Thermococcus sibiricus MM 739: one gene and its partner. The protein of the gene in region 1 binds, or shares a complex with, the protein of each later gene. Links are inferred from orthologs where the notes say so. Each region holds a gene or a part of one and is shown in the gene's direction. Other genes may lie near its edges.

Region 1 (5,216 bases):
GTTCCAGTGTTTTTATCTATTATTCAACACTGTAAATCCTATGAAGGAATGATAAGCCTAGCAAAGAGAACATCTGTGGCTGTTTTTGTGACTTTAACAGCTTTTGCACTTTTGGGTGAGTGGATATTCAAGTTTTTCGGTTCTACAATAGATGCATTTGCAATTGCAGGAGGAATTTTACTTTTCAGAATGGCCTTGGAGATGTTGAGTGGTAACTTATCAACTGTGAAGATAAGTCATGAGGAGGAAGAGGAAGCGGTAAATTTAAGCGAGATCGCTATAGTCCCCTTGGCAATCCCCTTGATATCTGGTCCCGGTTCAATAACTACCGTGATGATACACATGGCAAAAAATGCCAGCTATTTAGGGAAAGCAGCTGTAATGCTTGCTATTCTTATCACAAGCTTCCTAGTTTACGTAGTGCTTAGGTCAGCGGAAAAAGTGCAACAAAGGCTCGGTAAAGTTGGAATAAGGCTTATAACAAGAATGATGGGACTTATATTAGCTTCAATGGCTGTTCAGCTTGTAATCAATGGAATTAAAGGAGCTTTTGGACTCTAATCGCAAATTTTTTAAATTTTTTAGGTAGACCTAATTGAAGGTGAGAATTTGATAATTGCGGAAAACTTGACTATCTATTATGATAGGCAGAAAGCAGTCGAAAATGTAACATTTAAACTAGATAGTGATCAAACTCTTCTTTTACTTGGGCCTAATGGGGCAGGTAAGACTACTCTTTTAAGAGCAGTTGCAGGCCTTCATCAAAACTATAAAGGAACCCTTTTAGTCTTTGGAAAGCCTCCCATTGAGAGCAGGAATGTTATCTCCTACGTTCCCCAAAGTTATTCTTTGAATGAAAGAGTGCCCTTAACAGTAATTGAAGTAGTTGCTATGGGGGCATTATACAAAAGAGGTCTCATGCACTTTAATATCCCAAGAAATCTTTTAAGGGAGGCAACAGAGGCACTGGAGTTTGTAGGCCTTGGAAGTTTAAAAGATAAAAGGTTTTCAGAACTTAGTGGTGGTCAAAAGCAGAGAGTATTGCTTGCTAGGGCACTTATCTCTAAACCTAAGCTTCTCCTTCTGGATGAACCATTATCTGCCCTTGATCCCAGCGCGAGGGTAGAGGTGGTTTCGGTACTTGCGAAAATAAAGCAGGAGATAGGATTAGCAATGATCATAACAACACATGACCCAAATCCTCTAACAGAAATAGGGGATAAGATAATGCTCCTCAATAAGGAGTTGATAGCATTTGGTTCTCCAGAGGAAGTTCTCAGAGATGAAATAATTACCAAAGTTTATGGTTCACAATCCAAGGCTATTAAAGTGGGAAAAAGAATGTATTGCTTTATAGGTGATGTCCATCTGCACAGGGGGGAGAGAAAGTGATTCCAGAATATTTGTTTAGGGCCCTCCTGGGTGGTATAATGGTGAGCATTTTGTTAGGTATGCTAAGTCCTTTGATAAATATGCGGGGCTTAGCATTCTTAACGCATGCTACTTTTCACTCTCTTCTCTTTGGAGCAGTTTTGGGCATGATACTTGGGCTGATTTTTGAAAATTCCTCTTTAATACTTTGGGTAGCATTAGTAATAACAATATTCGTAGTTGCTTCAATAGCCTTTCTAGAAGAAAAAGGTTTTAGTAGTGATACGGCAATAGGAATAATAGCGAGCTTCATAGCTGGATTTACAGTTTTGGCCTTTGGGATTTTGTATAAAGTCATGGCCACTAGGCCTTATTTTGCTCTCTCCCAAAGCATAGTTTCTTACCTCACAGGGGAGCTTTTCTTGATCACCATTAATGACCTTCTTTTCTTGGTTTTAGGAGGAGCATTGATATTTTTTGTCATGCTGTTGTTTTATAGGGATTTCTTATATGTGAGCTTTGATGCTGAGGGCCTTGAAAGTTATTCTGGAAATGCAAAGCTCTATCTTACTCTCCTTTACATAATAGTCGGAGCTACAGGAGCGTTGATAGTTAGGACTGTTGGATTAATTACCCTACAAGTTATCGCTGTTTTACCCGGTGCAATAGCGTTAATGCTTAGTAATGATCTTAGAAAGATTCTAGGAATTAGTTTAGCTTTAACACTCTCCATTCAAATACTTTCCATAATATTGGCATATCTTACAAACATTCCACCAAGCGGAATAGCTACAATAATGCTTGGATTTGTTTATGGGGGTTTGGTTCTCAGGAGGTAGGAATATGAAACTTGGAGGAATAGATGAAGCTGGGAGAGGGCCTGTAGTAGGGCCACTTGTTATAGCTGCTGTAGTTATTGATGAATCAAAAATTGAAAAGTTTGAGGCCTTGGGGGTTAAGGACTCAAAGAAGTTGAGCCCAAAGAAAAGGGAGGAACTCTTTGAGAAGATAATAGAACTTGTTGATGATTATTTCATACTTGAACTATCTCCGGAGGATATAGATAAGAGGGAAGGAACAATGAATGATTTTGAGGTTGAAAACTTTGCTAAAGTTTTGAACTCTCTTAAAATTAAGCCTGATCTTGTTTATATAGATGCAGCTGACGTGAACGAAGAGCGATTTGGGATTGTTGTAAGGGAAAAACTCTCTTTCTATCCAAAAATAATAGCGGAACATAAAGCAGATTCTAAGTACATCCCCGTAGCTGCTGCTTCAATACTCGCTAAAGTTACAAGAGACAAGGCAATAGAAAGACTCAAAGAAATTTATGGAAATATAGGTTCAGGGTACCCGAGTGATCCCATTACAAGAAAGTTTTTGGAAGAATACTACAAAGAACACGGAAGCTTCCCTCCTGTGGTGAGGAGAAGCTGGAAAACATTGAAAAAGATTGAAGAAAAGTTACAAAAAGAAAAGAATCAATCTAACCTCTTAAATTTCTTAAAAAAGTCCTAAAACTTCCAATCTTATCCCATAACCATATTAAGATCTCTTTTATCCACTCCCAGTAAATTCTGAGAGAGTTCTCAAAGTACTCCCATTTTATTATATCATAGGCCATTACTCCCAAAGTAACTGCTCCTGCTGGCACTAATGGCGTTGCATAGAAGCTAAATTGAGTTTTACCTCCCAAAAGCCATTGTAAACCATAAAAAGCTATTGTGCTCCAAAAGATTCCGAAGGGTATTAAGAGTTTTTTTCTTCTTATGGCGGCATATGGGATTGCAAATATGAACACTGCCATGGAGAGCATTAGGATAGGATCAGTGACTGCAAAGATATCTGGATTATAATGGAACGCAAAAGGCCTTAAGCTTATAAACCATTCCCAGAAGGGTGAATTTGCCGGATGACTGCCTTTGTAGCTCAGGTGCCATCCAAAACTTCCAATAAAATCTGAAAGCCAGGGAAAGAAGCCTATGCTAGCAATTATGGGAATCTGCGGAATTAAGAATCCTGTTACCGGGAGGAGAAATAGCGAGGTGAATAGCTTTTTAAGTTCGATTTTGGATTTTAAGGTTTTTATTAGTATAATTGGATAAGAAAATGCTCCATTCAATTTTGTAGCTGCTGCAAGGCCAATAGAAATACCACTGGAATTGTATTTTTCTGAAATTAAAAGATACATGAAAAGGGTTGTAAAGAATGCTACGTGAATATCAAGCATGCCTGTTAAAGATGTGGCATATAATAGAGGATCAAAAGCGGAGAATACTAATGCTATAAAACTTGCTAAATAGCTTCTTGCTATTCTGTAGGTTGCTAGGAGCACGAGTATATTTATTATGACATGTTCTATCAGGCCAGGCAAGCGCCAAAAAATGGGTTTGTCTTCTATGAGCATTCCCAACATTATAATATCTTTTCCTAGGAATGGGTGTTCTGTGTTGAGGTAGTTTTGGATGTTTTCTTTGTCTGGATAGCGAAAGCCCTTTACAATATCAACTCCATCAATCTTCTTCACTTCTTCTATAAAACTCTCAATATTCTCTTTTGGAATTTCATAATAAACCCCCGGAAAGTTAGAATATGGTTTATAGTAAGTATAATTGTATTTCCTAGCTATCGGTTCAATTTTAAACTTAATTTGATCAAAATCTGAGGCCTGAGTTCTGTTTAAGGGTATGAAATCAAGTTTTATCCCAAGTTTTGATAGAAGGGGAGGGGTTTGAGGATTCACATTTCTTGTATAGGGTCTTTCAAATTCGAATCCAAGTACACTAACTTTTACGTACCCTTTTATTATTGTTCCTGTCGATATGATGTTTATACCTTCTGAATTTGTTGTTTTGTTTACATAATGTAGCTCGATTCCAAGGCGGTGAAGGACGTTTCTAGCGGCTGGAATGTACCATACTTCGTCTCCGATATAATCATGAAGTTCTGTGCTTGAAGCTTTTTCATATGAATACCAGAAAGTTCCAAGTATTATTAGGGCCACCAATGCAAAGTAAAGCTTTTTCTTCATTCCCATCATTTTTATCCCACTAAATTTCATTCGAACCTCCTTAAATTCTTTTGCACAAATCTTTAAAAATTTAAGAGATAGGAAACAACGGTGGGAAAATGGAAGAATATATTGAGCAGACTGTAGAATTGATAAAGCGAGGGTTCGATGAGAAGAAAATAAGAGCGAGACTTCCGAGAGAGCAGGCTGATGAAATAATTGAAATAGCCAGAGCGAGAATAAAAGCAAAAAATAAGTTTTCAAGAAGTGATTTATGGATGGACTTAGAAGGACTTAGATACGCGACTCATGAAATAGTGGCTGATTATAGGGCAAAAAGAGTAAACCCTGAGAGCATAGCAGATGTAAGCTGTGGAATTGGGATTCAACTTATATTCTTCGCAAAATATGCTGATAGGGCTTATGCAGTAGACATTGATGAAAAGAAGCTTTTCTATGCAACGAAAAATGCGGAGAAGTATAGAGTTAAGGATAAGATAACTTTCATTCATGGGGATAGTTTGAGTAAAAATGTTGTTGATAGAATTGATGCTGATGTAATCTTCTCTGACCCTGCTCGACCACCAGAGATGCCTGAAAGAAGGCTTGAAGACCTTTTGCCGAGTCCACTTCAGATTTATGAAGCTTACAAACATAAAACCGATGCGTTTATCTTTGACTTGCCCCCTCAGATAAGAAGAGAAAAGGTACCGTGGAGCGGTGAATTTGAGTATATAGATCTCTATGGAGTACTTAACAGGTTAACCTTTTACTTTGGACCTCTCGCTAAATCAGAGCGTTCTGCAGTTATGTTGCCTAAAGGCCTTAGATTGGA
Region 2 (5,202 bases), 140 kb from region 1 along the record:
AAGCTCGATAGCGAGTTTTGCATGCTTTAATCCGAGTTTTAGATCTCCTCCACCTCCACCACCAAAGAAAGCCCCACCAAGAACAGCAACTTCAGCAAGTTTTTCATCAACCTTTATTTTCATCTGACGTCACCCCATACGTCTAATCTTCTGAGAGCATGAAGAGTCACAGCCCCCGCCGCAATTACCGGGTCAATAACTGGGATGCCAACTTCTTTTTCGAGAATAGGAGCAATCATGATTGTGGACATCCCAGTACAGCCCAAAACTATTGCCTCGACTCCTTTTTCTTTTAATCTCCTTGCAGCGTTTATTGCTTCTTTTCGTCCCCAATCTGTCATCAAATCAAGAGTATTTGAGACTCCCTCCGGATGATCCTCGGCAATCAACTTGTCGCCAAGAACTTCTTTTATTACCCTTGGAGTTTCCTCAGTTAAATTAAGAACACCAATTTTCCTAGCATATGCTAAGGCCAGTGCAGAAGCAGAGGATCCAGCTCCAATCACTGGAACCGAAACTAATTTCCTAGCTTCTTCAACAGCAGGGTCTGCCGCACAGCTTATGATTATAGCATCAACCCCTTCGTTTTCAAATTCTTTTGCCAAGCGCAAAATTTTTGGTTTTGCTTCTTCCTCGGTTTTTTCATCATATATGCCCTTTGGCTGGTCTTCGATGCATCTGCTAATTACTTTCAGTTCTGGAAATGCCTTCTCGATTAATTTTCCATGGAGATTTAGGAGTTCTTCATCCTGGATTGTCAATACTCTTATTAGTCCAACTGTGTATTTCTTCATTCATGACACCCAAAAAGTTGAGATAAGTAGCAGTATATATCCATTGTTAAACCAAAATTGTAGTGATACACTGGTTACTTTGGATTGTGCTTAGGAAATATTTATGGTCTAATGAACTAAAAATTTATTAAGCTGTTTTCATGATAAACAAAAATTGAGGGGACAAAATGAAGAGAAGATTATCAAAAAAAAGATTGGCAAATTATAAGGCTTTTGAAAGAGAATGCTCGAATGAGTGACGCAGAGATTGGGAGAAGAATCGGGCTTTCAAAATCAGCCGTTAGATGGAGAAGAATAAACTTGCAAAAAAGAGGATGTCTCTTTATATCTGCCTATTTAAGGTTTGATAAACTTGGCTACAATTATGCGTTCGTACTTATTAAGCTAAAACCTGAAATTCCAAAGGAACAGATCATTCAATTTAAGAAGAAGCTCATGGAACATGAGCATACATTTGAAGTATACGAAATATGGGGAGATTACGACATCCTAGTAGGAACGTTTGGGGAAGATATCTCAGATCTTAGAAAAAGCGTTGTAGAGATAATACAAGGGGAAAATTGCATAATTATAAAGTACTATTTGATGTGAAAACCTTGAAAGGTCTCGAGGTATCTTTCAAGGACGCACTAACTGATTTTTGAAATGAAAACGAAAAATTGGTTTCGAATGCCCCTTTATCTGGAATTTTTGACACTTCTTTTTCGAAGAATCTACAGAATAGAACCCAAAGGGTTGAGGAGAGGCATCTTTTCGGTAACATACAGCCGATCACATGAACGAAGATAATGGCAAAGCTTTTTATTTTAATACCATCAACTCTGCCCTAGGCTGGAGGTGAGAGAAAAATGAAATTCTGTCCAAAATGCGGGAATATAATGCTTCCAGATAAGAAAAGGGGAGTTTTTGTATGCAGAAAATGTGGCTACGAGGAGCCTCTTGACCTAGAAACCGCAAGCAAGTATAAAATAACTCAAAAAATTAAACACGATAGAGAAGATATCCCGGTTATTGAACAGGATGTAGCTACACTTCCAAAAGTAAAAATAACCTGTCCAAAGTGCGGTAACGATGAGGCATACTGGTGGGAATTGCAAACAAGGGCTGGAGATGAACCATCAACCATCTTTTACAGATGCACAAAGTGCGGGTACACATGGAGAGGTTATGAATAATGGTGGAATTTATGAGTGAATTTGAGCTAGAAGTGCTTAAACGCCTTGCAGAAAAAGCTTTAAAGGAATTAGACGAAGCTTATAAGAGGGCACCTGATGTGGATAATGGAAAAACTTATTTATTGAGAGGTAAAGAAAGAGTTAGATTAATAGCTAAAATTCTCAATAATATGGAGGGGTGAAGATGCCATTTGAGATAGTTTTTGATGGGGCAAAAGAATTTGCGGACTTGATAGACACAGCAAGCAATTTAATTGATGAAGCTGCGTTCAAAATCGCTGAAGAAGGTATGTCAATGAGGGCAATGGACCCTAGTAGGGTGGTTTTACTTGACCTCAATCTTCCCGCTAGCATTTTTAGTAAATATGATATTGATGGGGAGGAAACGGTAGGAGTTAACATGGATCACTTCAAAAAGGTTCTTAAAAGAGGAAAGGGTAAGGATATCCTTGTTTTGAGGAAAGGTGAGGAGAACTTTCTTGAGATCACTCTAGAAGGCACTGCAAAAAGAACTTTCAGACTCCCATTGATTGAAGTCGAAGAGCTTGAACTCGATCTTCCAGAGCTTCCATTCACAGTGAGAGCAGTTATACTTGGAGAAGTTCTGAAAGAAGCTGTAAAAGATGCTTCTCTTGTTAGTGACAGCATAAAGTTCATTGCGAAGGAAAATGAGTTCATTATGAAAGCTGAAGGGGAAACCCAAGAAGTTGAGATTAAACTCACTCTTGAAGATGAGGGGTTACTTGATTTGAATGTTGAAGAAGAAACCAAGAGTGCATATGGTGTCAGTTACCTGGCTGATATGGCCAAGGGAATTGGAAAAGCGGATGAGGTTGTACTCAGGTTTGGAAATGAAATGCCCCTTCAAATGGATTATCCAATAAGGGATGAAGGAAGACTCACATTCTTGTTGGCTCCTCGTGTTGAGGAGTGATTTTTTAACATCTTTTTAGGTGGTCAGCTTGGATCTAGCGAAACTTAGAGAACTTCTAGAAATGGAACTATCTTCAAATGAATTAACGGACTTAGATGAGGAATTCTACGAGGAATTTGATAGCCTAATGAAAGCTTTAAAGATTAAGGCAGAGTCCTCTAAAGAAAGAGGGGAGGAGATTGAGCAGCAGTTGTACCTTTCAGAATTAGGCATTGCAGAAAAATTGGCTAGGGAAATCATTAGGGCCAGACTTCATAAAATAGTTGACATGGCCGTAGAAGGTCGTCCATTCAATCTTGTTGGGGATGAAAAGAAAATCTTTTCCATCATAGCAACGTTTATTCACAGAGAGGAAATACCTGTACTTGAGGAAGAGATTCAAGTGAAAGAAACGGAGGAAGTCGTTTTTAAGACCGATAAAAGAATCTTTACCGCTTATCTAATGCTTCAAGATATTCCAAAAATTTTGGATGAGCACCTGAGAGAATACGGTCCATTTAAGGCCGGTGACCTTGCAACCCTTCCCAGGACATTAGGGCATATCCTGACTCAGAGAGAAGCAGCTAGGCGAGTATCAATATCTTATTAGGTGGTTAGTATGTTTAACGTTTGTATGAGGGACTGTTATGATACCTGCTCGATAATAAGTGAACTTAAAGAGGGAGTGTTGAGGGTTAAAGGTAATCCTTCACACCCGATAACTCGGGGCTTTTTATGTCCCAAAGGGGCCCTGCTCTCTAAATGGTTCCACAGCGAGGAAAGATTGAAAACTCCCCTTGTTAGGGAGGATTTAAGGGAGGACTTTAAAGAAACCGGATGGAAGGAAGCAATAAATTTTGTTGCAGCTCGTCTAAGTGAAACCATCCAAAAACACGGGAGTGAAAGTGTTCTTGTGTATAACTATGCAGGTGATAGAGGTGTCGTTAATTACGCTTTTCCACTTCGGCTGTTTCATTATCTCAACGCTTCAATGCTCGATTATGGAATATGTGACAGGGCAGGCCAGGAGGCCCTGAGGGACGTTTATGGAACTGCTGTGGGCATGGATCCGGAAGATCTAAAGAATCAAAAGCTCATAGTTTACTGGGGTGTAAATCCTTTCTGGACGAATCTACATGGTTTCATGCTTGCCAAGAGGTATGGGCTTGAAAAATGGGTTGTTGACGTGGTGAAAACTGAAACCGCAAAGAAGAGTGAAAAATTCTTCCAAATAAGGCCCAACACAGATGTGCTCTTTGCTTTGGGAGTTGCAAGGGTCATTGTGGAAAGCAACATTTATGATAGGGAATTTGTTGAGAAAAATGTTTACGGGTTTGAGAAGTTTGTTGAATACCTTTCAACCATTGATCTGGATTTTGTGGCTAAAGAGACCGGAATCCAAGGAGAGAAGATTGAAGAATTTGCTTTTGAATACGCTGAGAAAAAAGGGGTTATACACATAGGATACGGCCTTCAGCGATCTTTTATGGGTGGGGAGGCAGTAAGAGCAATTGCAATACTTCCCACCCTTGTTGGTCATAAATTTGGCTTTATCTACGATATGAAAACCATAGATAAGAGTTATGCCGAGGGGGAGTTCCTCCGGACAAGGCCTGTTAAAAGAATACCCCAAATGAAGCTTGCAGAGTTCATTGAAAATGGAGATATTAAGTTCCTCTATATCTATAATGCAAACCCATTGGCGTCTCTCCCAAATCAAAACCGTTTGAGAAAGGCAATAATGAAAAATGATGTCTTTGTAGTGGTTCATGATATATTCCTTACTGACACGGCCCTTTATGCACATGTGGTTTTGCCTGCCAGCACATTCTTTGAACGCCTGGATATTGCGGATTCTTATTATCACCGCTACGTAGCTCTGAATGAGCCGGTAACACAGCTTTGTGGAAAAAGCAACAGTGAAGTAACAAGGTTGCTTGCCAAGGCTTTGGATATAAAAAACCCCTGTCTATACGAAAGCGATGAGGATGTCATTAGAAAAATCTTGGAGAAAAATGGGTTAAGTTTTGAAGAGCTTAAGGAGAGGGGATTTGTAAAAGTTGAGGAAAAGGAGAGGTTTTATAATACTCCAAGTGGAAAGGTGGAATTTTATTCGCAAAGGGCCGTTGGCAGAGGCCTGCCGCCCTTCCCGCAATATAATCCATTGAAGAGAAAAGGTCTTCAGCTCTTAAGCCCCACTTGGAAGTTAACCATAACCAGCCAGTATCACAACACATACAATATAATTGATCCTTATCTTCACATTAGCCCTCAAGATGCTGATGAAAGGGGAATAAAGGATAATGATGAAGTGGAAGTT

What was found. Proteins that work in one complex are often made in the same cells at the same time.
Region 2: the proteins of rnhB (region 1) and TSIB_RS02805 are in contact, whole or in part, in a crystal structure (PDB 3P83), measured with the Archaeoglobus fulgidus proteins. The link is inferred for Thermococcus sibiricus MM 739 from one-to-one orthologs. Residues at the interface, in WP_010878125.1 of Archaeoglobus fulgidus: Ala74, Ile178, Ala179, Ile183, Arg190, Ser195, Asn196, Leu197, Arg198, Gln199, Lys200, Thr201, Leu202, Asp203, Phe205; in WP_010877842.1 of Archaeoglobus fulgidus: Val39, Ala42, Asn43, Val44, Ala45, Met46, Leu125, Asp168, Ser194, Asn218, Tyr219, Pro220, Ile237, Leu238, Ala239, Pro240, Arg241, Ile242, Glu243, Ser244.

Annotation. Positions count from the first base shown.
Region 1 is NC_012883.1:394,458-399,673, forward strand. The notes cover bases 1,221-4,051. They hold rnhB (ribonuclease HII), read left to right. Parts: upstream 1,221-2,214; coding sequence 2,215-2,889; downstream 2,890-4,051. Other genes in these bases: TSIB_RS02055 (metal ABC transporter ATP-binding protein), read left to right, coding at 1,221-1,392; TSIB_RS02060 (metal ABC transporter permease), read left to right, coding at 1,389-2,210; TSIB_RS02070 (membrane-bound dolichyl-phosphate-mannose-protein mannosyltransferase), read right to left, coding at 2,858-4,051. Also shown: TSIB_RS02050 (MarC family protein), read left to right, coding at 1-561; more of TSIB_RS02055, read left to right, coding at 610-1,220; more of TSIB_RS02070, read right to left, coding at 4,052-4,432; TSIB_RS02075 (class I SAM-dependent methyltransferase), read left to right, coding at 4,501-5,216. UniProt on the Methanocaldococcus jannaschii protein: Endonuclease that specifically degrades the RNA of RNA-DNA hybrids.
Region 2 is NC_012883.1:530,250-535,451, forward strand. The notes cover bases 1,212-4,028. They hold TSIB_RS02805 (DNA polymerase sliding clamp), read left to right. Parts: upstream 1,212-2,153; coding sequence 2,154-2,903; downstream 2,904-4,028. Other genes in these bases: TSIB_RS02795 (Lrp/AsnC family transcriptional regulator), read left to right, coding at 1,212-1,385; TSIB_RS02800 (transcription factor S), read left to right, coding at 1,643-1,969; TSIB_RS10395 (hypothetical protein), read left to right, coding at 1,981-2,151; TSIB_RS02810 (DNA replication complex subunit Gins51), read left to right, coding at 2,932-3,492; TSIB_RS02815 (molybdopterin-dependent oxidoreductase), read left to right, coding at 3,517-4,028. In the rest of the region: TSIB_RS02790 (aspartate/glutamate racemase family protein), read right to left, coding at 120-794; more of TSIB_RS02795, read left to right, coding at 1,026-1,211; more of TSIB_RS02815, read left to right, coding at 4,029-5,202.